Regions from separate parts of the Mesorhizobium humile genome, predicted to be linked through region 3. Evidence: predicted binding sites of a transcription regulator. Region 3 holds the regulator's gene; each other region holds the start of a gene.
The links. Region 3 encodes HrcA, which represses chaperone genes, less so after heat shock. Its sites were predicted from a motif close to GTTAGCACTCNCNNNNNGNGAGTGCTAAC; they were not measured.
Positions count from the first base shown of each region.

Region 1: groES (co-chaperone GroES) is a predicted target of HrcA. The motif match lies at 2,775-2,803, and genes of this name have one in related genera.
Region 2: groES (co-chaperone GroES) is a predicted target of HrcA. The motif match lies at 3,581-3,609, and genes of this name have one in related genera.

Region 1 covers NZ_JAVIIV010000006.1:143,913-149,320, forward strand. Annotated here, with positions in the region: gene RFM52_RS12040 (DUF1236 domain-containing protein) at 23-322, shown strand; gene RFM52_RS12045 (Hsp20/alpha crystallin family protein) at 677-1,186, opposite strand; gene RFM52_RS12050 (Hsp20 family protein) at 1,271-1,747, opposite strand; gene RFM52_RS12055 (usg protein) at 1,989-2,267, opposite strand; gene RFM52_RS12060 (hypothetical protein) at 2,281-2,628, opposite strand; gene groES (co-chaperone GroES) at 2,952-3,266, shown strand; gene groL (chaperonin GroEL) at 3,329-4,957, shown strand; gene RFM52_RS12075 (hypothetical protein) at 5,025-5,237, shown strand; gene RFM52_RS12080 (helix-turn-helix domain-containing protein) at 5,310-5,408, shown strand, end outside.
Region 2 covers NZ_JAVIIV010000029.1:146-5,553, reverse strand. Annotated here, with positions in the region: gene RFM52_RS29310 (zinc-dependent alcohol dehydrogenase family protein) at 1-705, opposite strand, end outside; gene RFM52_RS29305 (TetR/AcrR family transcriptional regulator) at 819-1,427, shown strand; gene groL (chaperonin GroEL) at 1,501-3,156, opposite strand; gene groES (co-chaperone GroES) at 3,220-3,516, opposite strand; gene RFM52_RS29290 (class I SAM-dependent methyltransferase) at 3,746-4,630, opposite strand; gene RFM52_RS29285 (hypothetical protein) at 4,620-5,408, shown strand, end outside.
Region 3 covers NZ_JAVIIV010000034.1:18,633-24,040, reverse strand. Annotated here, with positions in the region: gene RFM52_RS30760 (PQQ-dependent sugar dehydrogenase) at 1-1,313, opposite strand, end outside; gene RFM52_RS30755 (hypothetical protein) at 1,431-1,628, opposite strand; gene hrcA (heat-inducible transcriptional repressor HrcA) at 1,700-2,797, opposite strand; gene rph (ribonuclease PH) at 3,016-3,732, shown strand; gene RFM52_RS30740 (VOC family protein) at 3,917-4,327, shown strand; gene rdgB (RdgB/HAM1 family non-canonical purine NTP pyrophosphatase) at 4,327-5,004, shown strand; gene hemW (radical SAM family heme chaperone HemW) at 5,001-5,408, shown strand, end outside.

The DNA of each region.
Region 1 (5,408 bases), on a different contig from region 3:
GCACATATAATGGAGGTATCGAATGAAGACGATGATCACCAATTCTATCGCCGGCCTGTTGCTCTTGTCAGGCATCAGCGTCGCAATAGCGGATACGGTGGTTCTGGCACCTGAACAGGAGACGACCATCCGCGAGTATGTGAAGAAGGAGCCTCTTGCCTCGATCAAGTTGCCAGGCGTGGAGTTGAAGATCGGGAGCACGGTGCCGGAAAAGGTCGAGCTGCATAAAGTACCCAACGTGACGTACGAATACACCGTGATCGACAATCGGACCGTGGTCGTCGATCCGAAAACCCGTACCGTCGTCAAAGTTCTCGACTGAAAGGCGAACCCTGGCGGGAGCGCAATTCGGCGCCCCGCCATTTATTCGGAGTTCGCAACATGTTTGGAACTGACGCTCCTACAAACTGAAGGGCAAGCGCAGGATAAATCTCCCCGAACATAGGTGCGATTATCGATCGCAAGCTCTTCAAGCGGGCGCAGGCATCTGGGGCACGCAGTTTGCGCGCCCGAGCTGGATACAGGCTGAGCAGAGAGCTGCGGCTGTGGAGCGACGTGGGTCACGACTGGGGTTATGGCACCTGATTGGGCCTCTACCCGGACGACCAGCTTCCAGAGACCGTCAACGAAGTCGCCCGGGCTGCGGCGTGCGGGCCGCAACCCAGGCGTCGATGCATCAACTCTTGATGTCAATGCGCTTGACTTGCGACTGTGCCTTCTCGCTCTTCGGCAAGGTGACAGTCAGCACGCCATTCCTGAAGCGCGCCTCCACCTCGTCTTCCTTGACCTCGTAGCCGACCGGGATGCGGCGCTCGAACCGGCCATAGTAGCGTTCGGAGAACTGCCTATCCTTGTCGTCCGTCTCGGAGCGTTTCTCGCCCCGCAGCGTCAGCACGCCGTCGTCGAGCAGGACCTCGATGTCTTTCTGTTCGAGGCCCGGCACCTCGGCGGTGACCTTGATCTCCTTCTCTCCGTTGGAGATCTCGACGCTCGGCCAACCGGCGCCGAGGGCGGAGACACCGCCGAAAGACGGCAAACGGCTGTCGAAGCCGCGGAAAACATCGTCGAACAGGCGGTTTACCTCACGATGCAGCGACAGGAACGGATCGCGTTCGCCGTCGTGGAACACGCTTGGAAGCTGGTTGCCGTTGCTCCGGCCCCAGGGGATCAGATCACGGACACTCATAATTTCCTCCTCTCTGTTGAAAAGGCTTCCTATTGCGCCGGGCAATGTGCCCGGCGCTTGCGCGAGTGCGCCGACAAGAGACACTCAGGCGGCGTGCTTTTCGGCTTCGATCTTCTTCATCGCGCCTTTGGGCATCGCCTTGTCGGCTGCGATCTCGATCCGGCGCGGTTTCATCTCTTCCGGAATCTCACGCTTCAGGTCGATCGTCAGCAGGCCATTCACCAGGCTGGCGCCGACGACCTTCACATGATCGGCAAGCTCGAAGCGGCGCTGGAATGCGCGACCGGCGATGCCTCGATGCAGGTATTCACTCTTATCCTCGCCGGCTTTCTGGCCTGAGACCATGAGCATGTTCTGCTCCTGGGTAAGGTCCAGTTCGTCCTGCGCGAAGCCGGCCACCGCCATAGTGATGCGGTAGGCGTCTTCGGCGGTCTTGGCGATGTCGTAGGGTGGCCAATTGTCGACGGTTTCGATGCGGCTCGCCGTTTCGAGCGCGTTCAACATTCGATCGAAACCGATGCTCGACCGGAACAGCGGAGTGAAGTCAAAATTGGTTCTCATAGCTACATCCTCCATTGAGCAACATAGATACGAGGCGCGCCAAGGAAGCGGCGCCCCTTGACCTTGCCAGTCTCTCAAGCACCGGCAAAATCGATCTGGGAATTCAACACCGGAACGTCAAGACCCGGCCGCGAACCCGCCTTCAAGGTCGTGAAAAAGTCACCCTTTTCGTCTGCATCCAGGCGAGCAAATGATGAAGTGAAGGCGGCCGCACGACACGACCGCCTTGCGGCGCTGATCTTCACTGGAGCGCGATGACCCCGTCGACAGCCCGCCATTCTGAGGGCCTAATGAGCCGATGGTGGGCGACCCGGACGGAATGCAAGGCGCCCGCCAGTTCGCGTTCCCAAAAGCCTAGAAAGCCCCTCAGCGCGGGGAAATCCGGGGCGAGATCATAATCCTGCCACACGTAAAGCTGGAGCAGGCCGGGATGGTCGGGCAGATGATAATGGATCTCGGCAGTGGTCAAGCCGTAGCCGTTCATCTGCAAGCGGAATTCCCTGCTGACCGCGTTCGCCATCGCCTTCTGCGTCTCACGCGCTCAGCCGATCGATCAACTGCGGATGGTCGTCATCGGCAGCGCCGCTGGGCGGCGGGGCGAGCGCATCAAGCCGGCGCAACGCATCCATGATGTCGTCGAAGGAGACCGGCCGCCCGGTGCCCGGCGGCTGGCGCAGTGCCGGCATCGATTCCACGGCGCAGGCGTCGGACGCCCAGGACGAAAGGATCGCCCGCTTTTCCCATATGTCGAGCGAGCCGTCCTCCAGCACATCCCGCGGGTGCTGAAAATGGCTGGCCGGCGACAGCAGCCGATCGAGGGAAAGGTCTGATATTTCGGGAGCAAGGGAAGGGATGATCGGCGAAAGCGTCTGTCGGTTCATTTCTGTCCTCCGTCTCCAAAACTCCTTGTTTCGGGGTGCAACTTCTCAGCGGCCCCGGCGGTGCCGATAATTTTGTTCAGCTCAATCGCGAATTCAAGTCTCTCATTTCGTCGACGCGACCCGAATTTACCGCATGTTTTCAGAGCAGTAGCACTCAACATTCGAGAGTGCCAAAAAATTTTCACCCCCCTCTTGAAAGTGAACGGAGGCAAAATTAGCTCGACATGCGCGCGACGCCGAAAGGGTCGCGTGAGCCCCGCTCCGGTCCTACCGGCCCGGAGCGGAGGAACCTCAAAAATCTGTTTGTCCTGAAGGAGAACGATATGACGTTCCGTCCATTGCATGACCGTATCCTGGTCCGCCGCATCGAAGCTGAAGAGAAGACCGCCGGCGGCATCATCATCCCCGACACTGCCAAGGAAAAGCCGCAGGAAGGCGAGGTTATCGCCGTGGGCCCGGGCGCCCGCGACGAGAGCGGCAAGCTCGCGCCCCTCGACGTGAAGATCGGCGACCGCATTCTGTTCGGCAAATGGTCCGGCACCGAGATCAAGCTCAACGGCGAGGACCTGCTCATCATGAAGGAAAGCGACGTGATGGGCGTGATCGAGCAGGTCGCGACGCTGAAGAAAGCCGCCTGACCGGGGGCTTCGATCGAACCGCAACCCAGTCAAAGACAACTGCCTAGAAAAGGAGTGATCCAATGGCTGCCAAGGAAGTCAAATTCCATTCCGACGCCCGCGAGCGCATGCTGCGCGGCGTCAACATCCTCGCCGACGCGGTGAAGGTCACGCTTGGTCCGAAGGGCCGCAACGTCGTCATCGACAAGTCGTTCGGCGCTCCGCGCATAACCAAGGACGGCGTCACCGTCGCCAAGGAGATCGAGCTCGAGGACAAGTTCGAGAACATGGGCGCGCAGATGGTCCGCGAAGTTGCTTCGAAGACCAATGATCTCGCCGGCGATGGCACGACCACCGCTACCGTTCTCGCCCAGGCGATCGTTCGCGAGGGTGCCAAGGCGGTGGCTTCCGGCATGAACCCGATGGACCTCAAGCGCGGCATCGACAAGGCGGTGGACGCGGTCGTCACCGAACTCAAGACGAATGCCCGCAAGATCACCAGAAACGACGAGATCGCTCAGGTCGGCACCATCTCGGCCAATGGCGATGCCGAAATCGGCCGCTTCCTGGCCGAGGCTATGGAAAAGGTCGGCAACGAGGGCGTCATCACCGTCGAGGAAGCCAAGACCGCCGAGACCGAGCTGGAAGTCGTCGAAGGCATGCAGTTCGATCGCGGCTATCTCTCACCCTACTTCGTCACCAACCAGGACAAGATGCGCGTGGAGCTCGACGAGCCCTATGTGCTGATCCATGAAAAGAAACTTGGCAACCTGCAGGCGCTGCTTCCCGTGCTCGAGGCCGTGGTGCAGGCCGGCAAGCCGCTGCTGATCATCGCCGAGGACGTCGAGGGCGAAGCCCTGGCTACGCTCGTCGTCAACAAGCTGCGCGGCGGGCTGAAGGTTGCCGCCGTCAAGGCTCCGGGCTTCGGCGACCGTCGCAAGGCCATGCTGGAGGATATCGCCATCCTAACCGGCGGCACGGCCATCAGCGAGGATCTCGGCATCAAGCTGGAGAACGTAACGTTGGCGATGCTCGGCCGCGCCAAGAAAGTGGCCATCGAGAAGGAGAACACTACCATCGTGGACGGCGCCGGCAAGAAACAGGAAATCCAGGGCCGCGTCACGCAGATCAAGGCGCAAATCGAGGAGACCACCTCCGATTACGATCGCGAGAAGCTGCAGGAGCGGCTGGCCAAGCTCGCCGGCGGCGTCGCGGTGATCCGTGTCGGCGGCGCGACGGAAGTCGAGGTCAAGGAGAAGAAGGACCGCGTCGACGACGCGCTGCATGCCACGCGCGCCGCGGTCGAGGAAGGTATCCTGCCTGGCGGCGGCGTTGCCCTGCTCAGGGCGGCCAAGGCGCTCGACGCCGTTGCGGTCGACAATCCCGACCAGAGATACGGCGTCGACATCGTGCGGCGGGCGATCGAGGCTCCGGCGCGCCAGATCGCTGAGAATGCCGGATCGGAAGGCTCGATCGTCGTCGGCAAGCTGCGCGAGAAGACCGACTTCGCCTTTGGCTGGAACGCCCAGACCGGCGAATATGGCGACCTCTACACGCAGGGTGTGATCGATCCAGCCAAGGTAGTGCGCACCGCGCTTCAGGATGCCGCTTCGGTAGCAGGACTGCTCGTCACCACGGAGGCCATGGTGGCCGAAAAGCCGAAGAAGGAAGCCGCCCCCGCCATGCCCGCCGGCGCCGGCATGGACTTCTAAAACGCAGACGTCGCCCGCTCCCGGTCCGGGGAGCGGGCGCTTGCGACGGACAAGATGGGAGAAATCTATGGACACGATAAGCGGGTCGGTTCCGGGACCGACGCATCCGGCAAGCGAATTCCTCGCCTACGAAGCCGAATGCCGCAACGCGCTGAAGCCGCTACTGGCAGGCTTGCTGGACACCGCCGAATCCGTCGGATGGAACCGGCGTACTGTCGCCTCGACGTTGATGTTTTTGGCGGCGCAGCATGTGTCAGCGGAAACGTCTGGACGAAGTTGACCGGGACGGGCCAGCCTCGGCTTCTATCGCCTCGGGACGACGTTTCATGATCGCGGATGGAGGAGGATAGCCATGATTGCGGGACGATTGCGCGAATGCCTGAAAAGACTGAGATGGGGCGCCGCCGACTTGGCAGAGGAACTTGACTATCCGCCGAGCGAGGTGGCTCGC
Region 2 (5,408 bases), on a different contig from region 3:
TCCGCCGGTCTCGACGACCAGGTCGATGCCGCCGGTCGCCTCGCGCAGCTTCACGCCCCATTCTGGCGTTTCGGCTGCCGCGAAGACCAGATCTGCGCCGACCGCGCGCAGCCTGTCGGCCTTCTCGGCGCGCGAGGTGACGGCGGCGACGCGACAACCCATGAGCTTGGCGAACTGCAGCGCAAACAGCGCGACACCGCCTGAGCCGATGACGAGAACCCATTGTCCCGGCTTTGGAATTTCGGCGCCCGTCAGTGCGCTCCAGGCGGTCAGCCCGGCGCAGGTGAAGGTCGCCGCCTCTCGCCAGGAGAGATGGTCGGGCAACCGCACGGCCCATTGCTCGTCAAGCAGCGCATATTCGCAAAGCATGCCGTCCAGCGTGCAGCCGAGCTGGTCGACGATGCCCGGATGCATGCGGCCGTCGATCCAGCGCGCGAAATAGCTGCCGGTCACACGGTCGCCGACGGCAAAGCGCGTTACGGCATCGCCAACCGCCACCACCTCACCGGCGCCGTCGCTCAGCGGCACGACGCCGTCGCGTGGCGTCAGCGGATAGCTGCCGTTGAGGATCATCGTGTCGCGCCGGTTCAGCGACGTGGCGTGCACCCGCATAACGATCTGACGCGGACCTGGCCGCGGCACCGCCTCCTCGCGCAGCACCAGTTTGTCGGTGCCGCCTCGCTCCACGAGCCGATAGGTTTGCATTGTTGCCTCCGAAATATGTAGACCGATTTACATATTATGTAGACCGATTGTCATATTGGGGGCAAGCCCTATAATGTGCATTCCTGACAGAGGTTGACATTCGAGAGGTCGACGTGGCGACGGACACACGCACCCGCATGATCGAGGCGACGGCGCGGCTCATCCGGCAGCGTGGCTATCACGGCACGTCGCTGAACGACATCTTGAGCGCCAGCGCAGCACCCCGTGGCTCGCTCTATTTCCATTTTCCGGGTGGCAAGGACCAGCTGGTCGTCGAGGTGACGCGCGCCAGCGTCGCCGACGTGACGGAGCGGCTGGGCGCGGCGCTTTTGGAGGAAAGCGATCCCGCCGTTGCCGTGCACCACATCTACCAGTCGGTGGCCCGCATGCTGGAGGACAACGAATTCTCGCTCGGCTGTCCGGTTGCGCCGGTCGTGCTCGACGCACCGAATGATGTTCCGGACTTGGTTGAAATCTGCCGCTCGGCTTTCGAGCAATGGATCGGCCTGCTGCGCCAGGCATTCGTCAGGGCAGGGGTGCCGGAGCGGCGCGCGCAGGCGCTGGCGCTGCTGGTCGAATCTTCGCTGGAAGGCCTGATGGTGATCGCCCGCGCCACCCGCGACCGCGCGCCGCTGCAGGCGGTGGCCGACGAGGTCGCGGCGCTGGTCGAGCAGGCGGTGCTTGCTGGCAAAGTGGCGCAGCAGGCGGAGAGCGTCGCCTGAGGACTCGGATCTCCAGACGCAAACAAAAAGGGCGCCTCTCGGCGCCCTTTCCGTATCAGCTTGGTAGCTTGGATTAGAAATCCATGCCGCCCATGCCGCCCATGCCGCCGCCGCCCATGCCGCCAGGCATGCCGCCGCCAGCCGACTCCTTCTTCGGAGCTTCGGCGATCATGGCTTCGGTGGTGACCAGCAGGCCGGCGACAGAGGCCGCGTCCTGGAGAGCCGTGCGCACGACCTTGACCGGGTCGACGATGCCCATGGCGATCATGTCGCCATACTCGCCGGTCTGGGCGTTGAAGCCGAAGGTCGCGCCCTTGTTCTCGAGGATCTTGCCGGCAACGATCGAGGCTTCCGCACCGGCGTTCGCCGCGATCTGGCGGGCCGGGGACTGCAGCGCACGACGCACGATGTTGATGCCGGCAGCCTGGTCGGAGTTGGCGCCGGTGGCCTTGACGTTGGCCGAAGCGCGCAGCAGGGCAACGCCACCGCCGGCGACGATGCCTTCTTCCACGGCCGCGCGGGTCGCGTTCAGGGCGTCGTCAACGCGGTCCTTCTTTTCCTTGACTTCCACTTCGGTCGCACCGCCGACGCGGATCACGGCAACGCCGCCGGCGAGCTTCGCCAGACGTTCCTGCAGCTTCTCCTTGTCGTAGTCCGAGGTGGTCTCCTCGATCTGCTGCTTGATCTGGGCGACGCGGCCCTGGATCTCGGCCTTCTTGCCGGCGCCGTCGACGATGGTGGTGTTCTCCTTGGAGATCGACACCTTCTTGGCGCGGCCGAGCATGTTGAGGCCGACATTCTCGAGCTTGATGCCGAGGTCTTCCGAGATGACCTGGCCACCGGTGAGGATGGCGATGTCTTCCAGCATGGCCTTGCGGCGGTCACCGAAGCCCGGAGCCTTGACGGCGGCGATCTTCAGGCCACCGCGCAGCTTGTTGACGACCAGCGTGGCCAGAGCCTCGCCTTCGACGTCTTCCGAGATGATGAGGAGCGGCTTCGAGGTCTGAACGACGGCTTCCAGGACCGGCAGCATGGCCTGCAGGTTGGAGAGCTTCTTCTCGTGCAGCAGGATGTAGGCGTCTTCCAGATCGGCGACCATCTTGTCGGCGTTGGTGACGAAGTAGGGCGAGAGGTAGCCGCGGTCGAACTGCATGCCTTCGACGACTTCCAGCTCGGTCTCGGCGGTCTTGGCTTCCTCGACGGTGATGACGCCCTCGTTGCCGACCTTCTGCATCGCTTCCGCGATCATCTTGCCGACCGACTCGTCGCCATTGGCCGAGATCGTGCCGACCTGGGCGACTTCCTCGGAGGTCTTGATCTTCTTGGCAGCCTTGCCGAGAGCGACGACGACTTCGGCGACGGCGAGATCGATGCCGCGCTTGAGGTCCATCGGGTTCATGCCGGCGGCAACGGCCTTGTTGCCTTCCTGCACGATCGCCTGGGCGAGTACGGTCGCGGTGGTCGTGCCGTCGCCGGCGATGTCGTTGGTCTTCGAAGCGACTTCGCGGACCATCTGCGCGCCCATGTTCTCGAACTTGTCCTCAAGCTCGATTTCCTTGGCGACGGTGACGCCGTCCTTGGTGATGCGCGGGGCGCCGAACGACTTGTCGATGACGACGTTGCGGCCCTTGGGGCCGAGCGTGACCTTCACCGCGTCGGCGAGGATGTTGACGCCGCGCAGCATGCGCTCACGAGCATCGCGGGAGAATTTTACGTCTTTTGCAGCCATTGTTTAGCTCCTGACAGGGACTCGGGAAGAGCCCGAAAATTCAGTTGATGGAGAGGCCGATGATCAGCCGATGATGCCCATGATGTCGGATTCCTTCATGATCAGAAGGTCTTCGCCATTGAGCTTGACTTCAGTGCCCGACCACTTGCCGAACAGGATGCGGTCGCCGGCCTTGACGTCCAGCGGCACGAGCTTGCCGTTTTCGTCGCGAGCGCCGGAGCCGACGGCGATGATCTCGCCTTCCTGCGGCTTCTCCTTCGCCGTATCCGGGATGATGATCCCGCCGGCGGTCTTGGATTCGGATTCAACCCGGCGAACGACCACGCGGTCATGAAGCGGGCGGAACTTGGACTTTGCCATGTTTTCTTCCTCGAATGAGAACGGTGAGAACTGTTCCTCCATCCGGCGAGGCCGCCGGACATCGGTTAGCACTCACTAAAGGCGAGTGCTAACGTGGCGCTGAGATAGGCTGGCGTCTTGCCGGAGTCAAGGCGCGCGCAAGAGGCAAGCGGCGCGAAATTTTTCTCGCGTGGAACGCCAGCCCGAAAAGCGACGGGTGTCGCGAGGCGCCGACGAGCAATCTCATCCGTTAGTCCCGGCGCTTCGGCGACCGCAGCGCCAGCAACGGGCAGCGTTCGGCGAGCCCGTATGTGCCGGTCGAGGCAATGCCGACATCGCTGAAATACGCCTCGGCCTCTTGGACAAGAGCCGCCACCGGCGCGAAACTGTAGATGGCCGGCGAGTTCCGGTAGACGTCGATGGTTCCGATGACGGGCAGTTCCCAGCCGGTTCGAGCCGAGAGCTCCTCACGGTCAGGAAACATCCTGTCGAATTGTTCGAGGATTCTCCTCACCGGCATGATGTAGTCGGGCGCGGCGCCGATTGCGGTCATCGCCACGCGCCATTTGAGCTCGTGGAAGGTCGCGACGCCGCCGCTCAGCGCCAGGGCGCGGACATCCTTCGGGTCGTCAGGGGTTTCGGGGGAAACATAAAGCCTGATGCCGGCGCGCCCGTCGTCTTTCAGCGCACGCGCGATCGACGCAAACAGTGCACGCCTGAACTCGGCGGCGCCGATGACCGAGAGACATCCATCGCCGATCAGCGCATCGACGCTTGCGCCGGGAAATGGCAGGTCGAACCAATCGCCTTGCACCGCCTTGCGCGTATCGGTATCGCCTGGCCAGATGCCGGCGATCATGTCGGCGGACTCGTCGACCGCCGTCATCCTGGCGCCAAGCCCGGCGAGCTCGGGCGTCACGCCGAACATCACGACATGCGACCGGGCGAGCTCGAGCTCACGGTCGTAGGTTTCGACCACCTCCGCCGGCGGCCGCAGAGGTGAGCCGAGCAGCTGCCAATGTTTGCGAATTGCATTCCAATGCTCCGTCATGCAAATCCCACCCCGGCAACGCGTTGTATTCGACCGAATAATCGACGACGCTTGATAAGCCAAGGGGGCGGGCATGGCGCGCATCGCGGTGATCACGCATGAGTTTGACGGGTTTGAACGACGTCGCGGGCCGTTGCTGCGCCGCGACAGCCCGTACATGCTCTTCGATCTGCTGGAGGAGTTGAAGCGCCGGGGGCATTCCGTGCGCGTTCTTACGGGCACTTCGGCCAAGCCGGAGGCCGATATCGCGGTACTGCATGTCGACGCGACTGTTACGCCACCTGAATATGTCGAATACGCGCGCACCTTTCCCTTCTGCCTCAACATCGCCGCCGCCGACATCTCGAAGCGACGCGTCAGCGGCGCGGTGATCGATAGGGACCACGGCTGGCGAGGCCCTGTCATCGTCAAGAGCAGCCTCAACAATCTGGGTACGCGAGAACAGACGCTCAACCGGAGATCGCGGCGCGCCGGCAGGCCGGAGCCATTTCCCGATGCCAAGCTGCTTGATCGCTACAGCATCCACAGCTCGCTTGCGGATGTTCCGCCGGCGGTGTTCGATCGCAAGGACCTCGTGGTGGAAAAGTTCGTTCCCGAGCTCGAGCCGGACGGCTTCGGCGCCCGCTTCTGGCTGTTCTGCGGAGAACGCGAGCGTTGTACCCGGCATGTGTCGCCGCAAAACCTGGTCAAAGGCGAAGATACGATCCGACGAGAGCCGGTTCCGGTTCCCGACGAGCTTCGTGCGCTGCGGCGCGAGCTCGGCTTCGACTACGGCAAATTCGATTTCGTCATGCATGAAGGCAAGGCCTTTCTGCTTGACGCCAACAAGACGCCCGGCCGCGTCCGCAACCTGTCCGCCTTC
Region 3 (5,408 bases):
CGCCAGATGGTGCCGTTGCCGTCCTCGGTGAGGATCAGGGCGCCGTCCCTGGCCACGGCGACGCCGACCGGCCGGCCCCAGACCGCGTCGTCGGCAATGACGAAGCCGGTGGCGAAGTCGTCATACTCGCCGGTCGGCCTGCCGTCCTTGAATCTCAGCCGCACCACCTTGTAGCCGGTGCGGACATCGCGGTTCCATGAGCCGTGCAGGGTGACAAAAGCATCGCCCTTATAATCGGCAGGAAAATTGCCGCCCTCGTAGAAAGTGATGTTGAGCGGCGCCGAATGGGCCTGCATCAGCACATCCGGAACGGTGACCTTGCCGGCGAGGTCGGGGCGCGCGCCCTTGTGGCGCGGGTCCTCGTTGTCGCCGATATAATACCAGGGCCAGCCATAGAAGGCGCCGTCCTTCACGGCGGTCGCATATTCGAAGGGGGTATTGTCGCCAAGCTCGTCACGCTCGTTGACGACGCACCAAAGCGCGCCCGTCGCCGGCTGCACGGTCATGCCGGAACAGTTGCGCAGGCCGGTGGCGACGGTCCTGCGGTTCTTGCCGTCGGGGTCGAAGGCCAGCACGTCGGCGCGGCCTTCCTCCGAGCCCCAGGCCGCGCCCAGCGGCTGCGATTTCGCCCACGCCTCGACACCGCCCTTAGGCTTGGCGCCCATATCCTCGGCGATGTTGGAGCCGGAGCCGACCGACAGATAGAGCGTCTTGCCGTCTGGCGAAAAGGCGATGTCGCGCGTCCAGTGATGGTTGGCCGGGATCTTGGCGACGATGGTCTCCGGCTTCCCCGAAGCCTCGAGGTCGCCGTCGCGGTAGGGGAAGCGGACGACGCTGTCGCTGTTGGCGACATAGACCCACTGCGGCTTGTCGCCCTGCGGGTAGAAGGCGATGCCGTAGGGCCGGGTCAGGCCCTTGGCGAAGATCGACGCCTCGGCAGGCTTGGCGCTGCCCTCGGCCAGACGGTAGACACGGACCTGGTTCGCCCGGCTGTCGGCCACGAAGAGGTCGCCGTTCGGCGCCACGCGCACGACGCGCGGACTGTCGATGCCGGAAGCGACCAGCTCGGCCGAGAAGCCCGGCGGAAGTTTCGGCGTGGCGCCTTCGGGGCGATCGATGACGTCGCCGCCGTTCGTGGCGGACTCCGTCACATAGGGTTTCTGCAGGTCCTGAGGCTTCAGCAGCCGGCGCACGCCCGGACGGTCGGCCTTCCAGTCGCCGAAGGCCTTTTCACCGCTGAGCAAGGGTTGATCGGCCTGCTGCGCGAAGGCGCCGGTGGCAAGGACCAGCGCGAGGCCGGCGATCCGCATCATGCTGTTCTCCGTCGTCCGCCAACGCGCCTCAATTGATCAGGCGCCCGGACCCAGGACATATTGGGCAACCGGTCCGGAAGGGAAGCTTGCGCACGCGGATTTGACGAGGCGCCGGGCTCAGGCCTCTTCGCCATCCAGGTCGTCGTCGAGCCGCTTTTCCAGCTCGACGAGGTCGGCAGGCAAGGGCAGGCCCATGGCGCGCAGCTCCCGCAATTTCTCGCGCAACTGTTCCTGGATCTCGTGCTCGTCCTCGGGCTGATTGATCATTTCCTGAAGCAGAAGGTCGATCTGGGCCTTGAGCGATTCCAGCGCCATGTTTTTCTCCTTTGCGCCCTCAGCCGCGTCGAGATTCAGGTCAGGCCGGCCTCACCTGGATATCGATACACCTAGCGCAGCATGCGCGAAATCAGCTGTGCCGTATAGTCGACCATCGGCACGATGCGGGCGTAGTTCAGCCTGGTCGGGCCGATGACGCCAAGCGCGCCGACGACACGGGCGTCCTTGTCGCGATAGGGGGCGACGACCAGCGACGAGCCGGACAGCGAAAACAGCTTGTTCTCCGAGCCGATGAAGATGCGCACGCCCGGCCCTTCCTCGGCGAGGTCGAGCAGCTGCAGCAGTCCGTCCTGGGTTTCCAGGTCCTCGAACAGGTGGCGAAGCAATTCGATGTCCGCCTGGGCGGTGACGTTTTCCAGGAGGTTGGCGCGGCCGCGCACGATGAGGCGCGCCGGCAGCCCGCTTTCGGCGCCGGCCCAGACCGCGAGGCCCTTCTCGACCAGATCCTGCGACAGCGTGTCGAGGGCCGCCCTGGTCTCGTCCTTGATGCGGGCGATTTCCGCCCGCGCCTCGGCCAGCGTTCGGCCGCGGATATGGGCGTTGAGGAAATTCGAGGCCTCGTGCAGCTGCGACACGGTGGTGCCGACCGGCAGGTCGACGACGCGGTTCTCGACATCGCCGTTCTGCGACACCAGCACGGCGAGCGCCTTGGTGGGCTCGAGCTGGATGAATTCGATGTGCTTCAGCGCCACCTCGTTCTTGGAGGCGAGCACGAGGCCGGCGCCGCGCGACATGCCGGACAGCATCTGGCTGGCCTCGGTCAGCATATGCTCCAGCGTCGCGCCCGAGCCGGAGGCGCGCACCTGCGCCTCGATGACGCGGCGCTCCTCGTCGGAAAGGTCGCCGAGCTCCATGAAGGCGTCGACGAAGAAGCGCAGGCCGGTCTGAGTCGGCAGCCGCCCGGCGGAAACATGGGGCGCGTAGATCAGGCCGAGATGCTCGAGGTCGCTCATCACGTTGCGGATGGTGGCGGGCGACAGCGAGGAGGGCAGGATGCGCGACAGGCTGCGCGAGCCGACCGGCTCGCCGTCGCGCAGATAGGAATCGACAATCCGCCGGAAAATATCGCGCGAGCGCATGTCGAGTGACTGAAGGACCGGCGACTGAAACCCGGGACTCTGGGACGTCGGATCGACTGGTTTGTTCATACCGGCGAGAAACCTCCTGTTGAAAGATATAGACTTAAGCCACACCGGCGCAACCCGGTGCCGCGCTGCGGTCACAGTGCCGCGTTGCGGTCACGGTGCTGCGTTTGGGGTCAACCGGCCCGTTTTCCTTTGCGACCCCATTTTCCTTTGCGACTTGCGTCGCATGCGTCTACAAGCCGGCCACGATTCCGAAATAAGAAGAAAGACAAGAGGCCTCGATGCGTCCTTCCAAACGCCAAGCCGACGAAATGCGCGCCATCTCCTTCGAGCGCGGCGTCTCCAAGCACGCCGAAGGCTCGTGCCTGGTGAAGTTCGGCGACACGCATGTGCTGTGCACGGCGAGCCTGGAGGAAAAGGTGCCGGCCTGGATGCGCAATTCCGGCAAGGGATGGGTGACGGCCGAATACGGCATGCTGCCGCGCTCGACCGGCGAGCGCATGCGGCGCGAGGCCTCCGCCGGCAAGCAGGGCGGCCGCACGCTGGAGATCCAGCGGCTGATCGGCCGCTCGCTGCGCGCCGTGGTCGACCTGCAGGCGCTGGGCGAGCAGCAGATCACCGTCGACTGCGACGTCATCCAGGCCGATGGCGGCACCCGCACGGCCTCGATCACCGGCGGCTGGGTGGCGCTCTACGATTGCCTGCGCTGGATGGAAGCGCGCCAGATGGTGAGCGTCGCCAAGGTGCTGAAGGATCATGTCGCGGCGATTTCCTGCGGCATCCATGACGGCCAGCCGGTCATCGATCTCGATTACCTGGAGGATTCCTCGGCCGGCACCGACGCCAATTTCGTCATGACCGGCAAGGGCGGCATCGTCGAGATCCAGGGCACCGCCGAGGGCGAGCCCTTCTCCGAGGAGCAGTTTGGCGCGCTGATGGGCCTGGCGAAGAAGGGGATTTCGCGGCTGGTTAGCCTGCAGCAGATGGCGGTGGCGTAGGTTTTCGGATGTCGAGCCTGGGCCCCCCTCTCTGGCCTGCCGGCCATCTCCCCCTCAAGGGGGGAGATTGGATGTCGCCTTGGGTTTCGCCAATCGTCTACGTTGCAGGAAAGGCGCCTAGGCCGAAGCTGCTAATCTCCCCCCTTGAGGGGGAGATGCCCGGCAGGGCAGAGAGGGGGGCCTCGTGATACCCTCCGCAATCCTCGAATCCGCCCTCTACGTCACCGATCTGACCGCGGCCGAAGCCTTCTACCGCGACATCATCGGCCTCGAGGCGCTGGGCAAGGTCGAAGGCCGGCATGTCTTCTTCCGCTGCGGCAATGGCGTGCTGCTTCTCTTCAACGCCGAGGCGACCAAGATACCGCCGCCGCCCGACGCTCGCCTGAAAGTGCCGCCGCATGGCACGGCCGGCGAGGGACATCTCTGCTTCGCCGCAACCGCCGATGAAATCGCCGAATGGCGCAAGCACCTCGCGGCCAGGAACATCGCCATCGAAAGCGATTTCGAATGGCCGCAGGGCGGGCATTCGATCTATATCCGCGACCCGTCGGGCAATTCGATCGAGTTCGCCGAGCCAAGGATCTGGGGTTTTTGATGCATTCCCTCAACGGACAGAAAATCGTCGTCGCCAGCCATAATGAAGGCAAGCTGCGCGAATTCGCCGACCTGATGGCGCCGTTCGGCTTCGAGGCGAAGTCGGCCAAGGAATACGGCCTTGCCGAACCCGACGAGACCGGCACCACCTTCGAGGAGAACGCTTATATCAAGGCCTACGCGGCCGCCAAGGCCACCGGCCTGCCGGCGCTGTCGGACGATTCCGGCCTGTGCGTCGACGCTCTGGACGGCGCGCCCGGCGTCTACACCGCCAACTGGGCCGAGAAGCCCGACGGCAGCCGGGATTTCGGCATGGCTATGCAAAAGACCGAAACGGCGCTCGAGGAGGCCGGCGCGACCGAGCCTTCGCAGCGCACCGGCCGCTTCGTCGCCGTCATCTGCCTGGCCTTCCCGGACGGCGAGGCCGAATATTATCGGGGCGAGGCGGAAGGCACGCTGGTGTGGCCGCCGCGCGGGACGCTCGGCTTCGGTTACGATCCGGTTTTCCTGCCCAACGGTTTCGACAAGACTTTCGGCGAGATGAGCGCGGAAGAAAAGCATGGCTGGAAGCCCGGCCAGGCGACGGCGCTGTCGCACCGCGCCCGCGCCTTCCAGAAATTCGCGCAGGCACGTCTGGATTTGGCACGCCTGGATTTGGCGCGATCAGGACCCGCATGAGCGCAGTGACGATACCGCTCGACCGGAGCCCCGGCTTCGGCGTCTATATCCACTGGCCGTTCTGCGCGGCCAAGTGCCCTTATTGCGACTTCAACAGCCATGTCCGCCACCAGCCGGTCGACCAGGAGCGTTTTGCCCGCGCCTTCGAAACCGAGCTCGCGACCATGCGCGACCGCACTGGCCCGCGCGAGGTGACCAGCATCTTCCTCGGCGGCGGCACGCCGTCGCTGATGAAGCCGGAAACGGTCGGCGCGGTGCTGGAGGCCGTGGCGAAGCACTGGACCGTGCCGGCAGGCATCGAGGTGACGCTGGAGGCCAATCCGTCCTCGGTCGAGGCCGAGCGCTTTCGCGGCTATCGTGCCGCCGGCGTCAACCGCGTCTCGCTCGGCGTGCAGGCGCTGAAC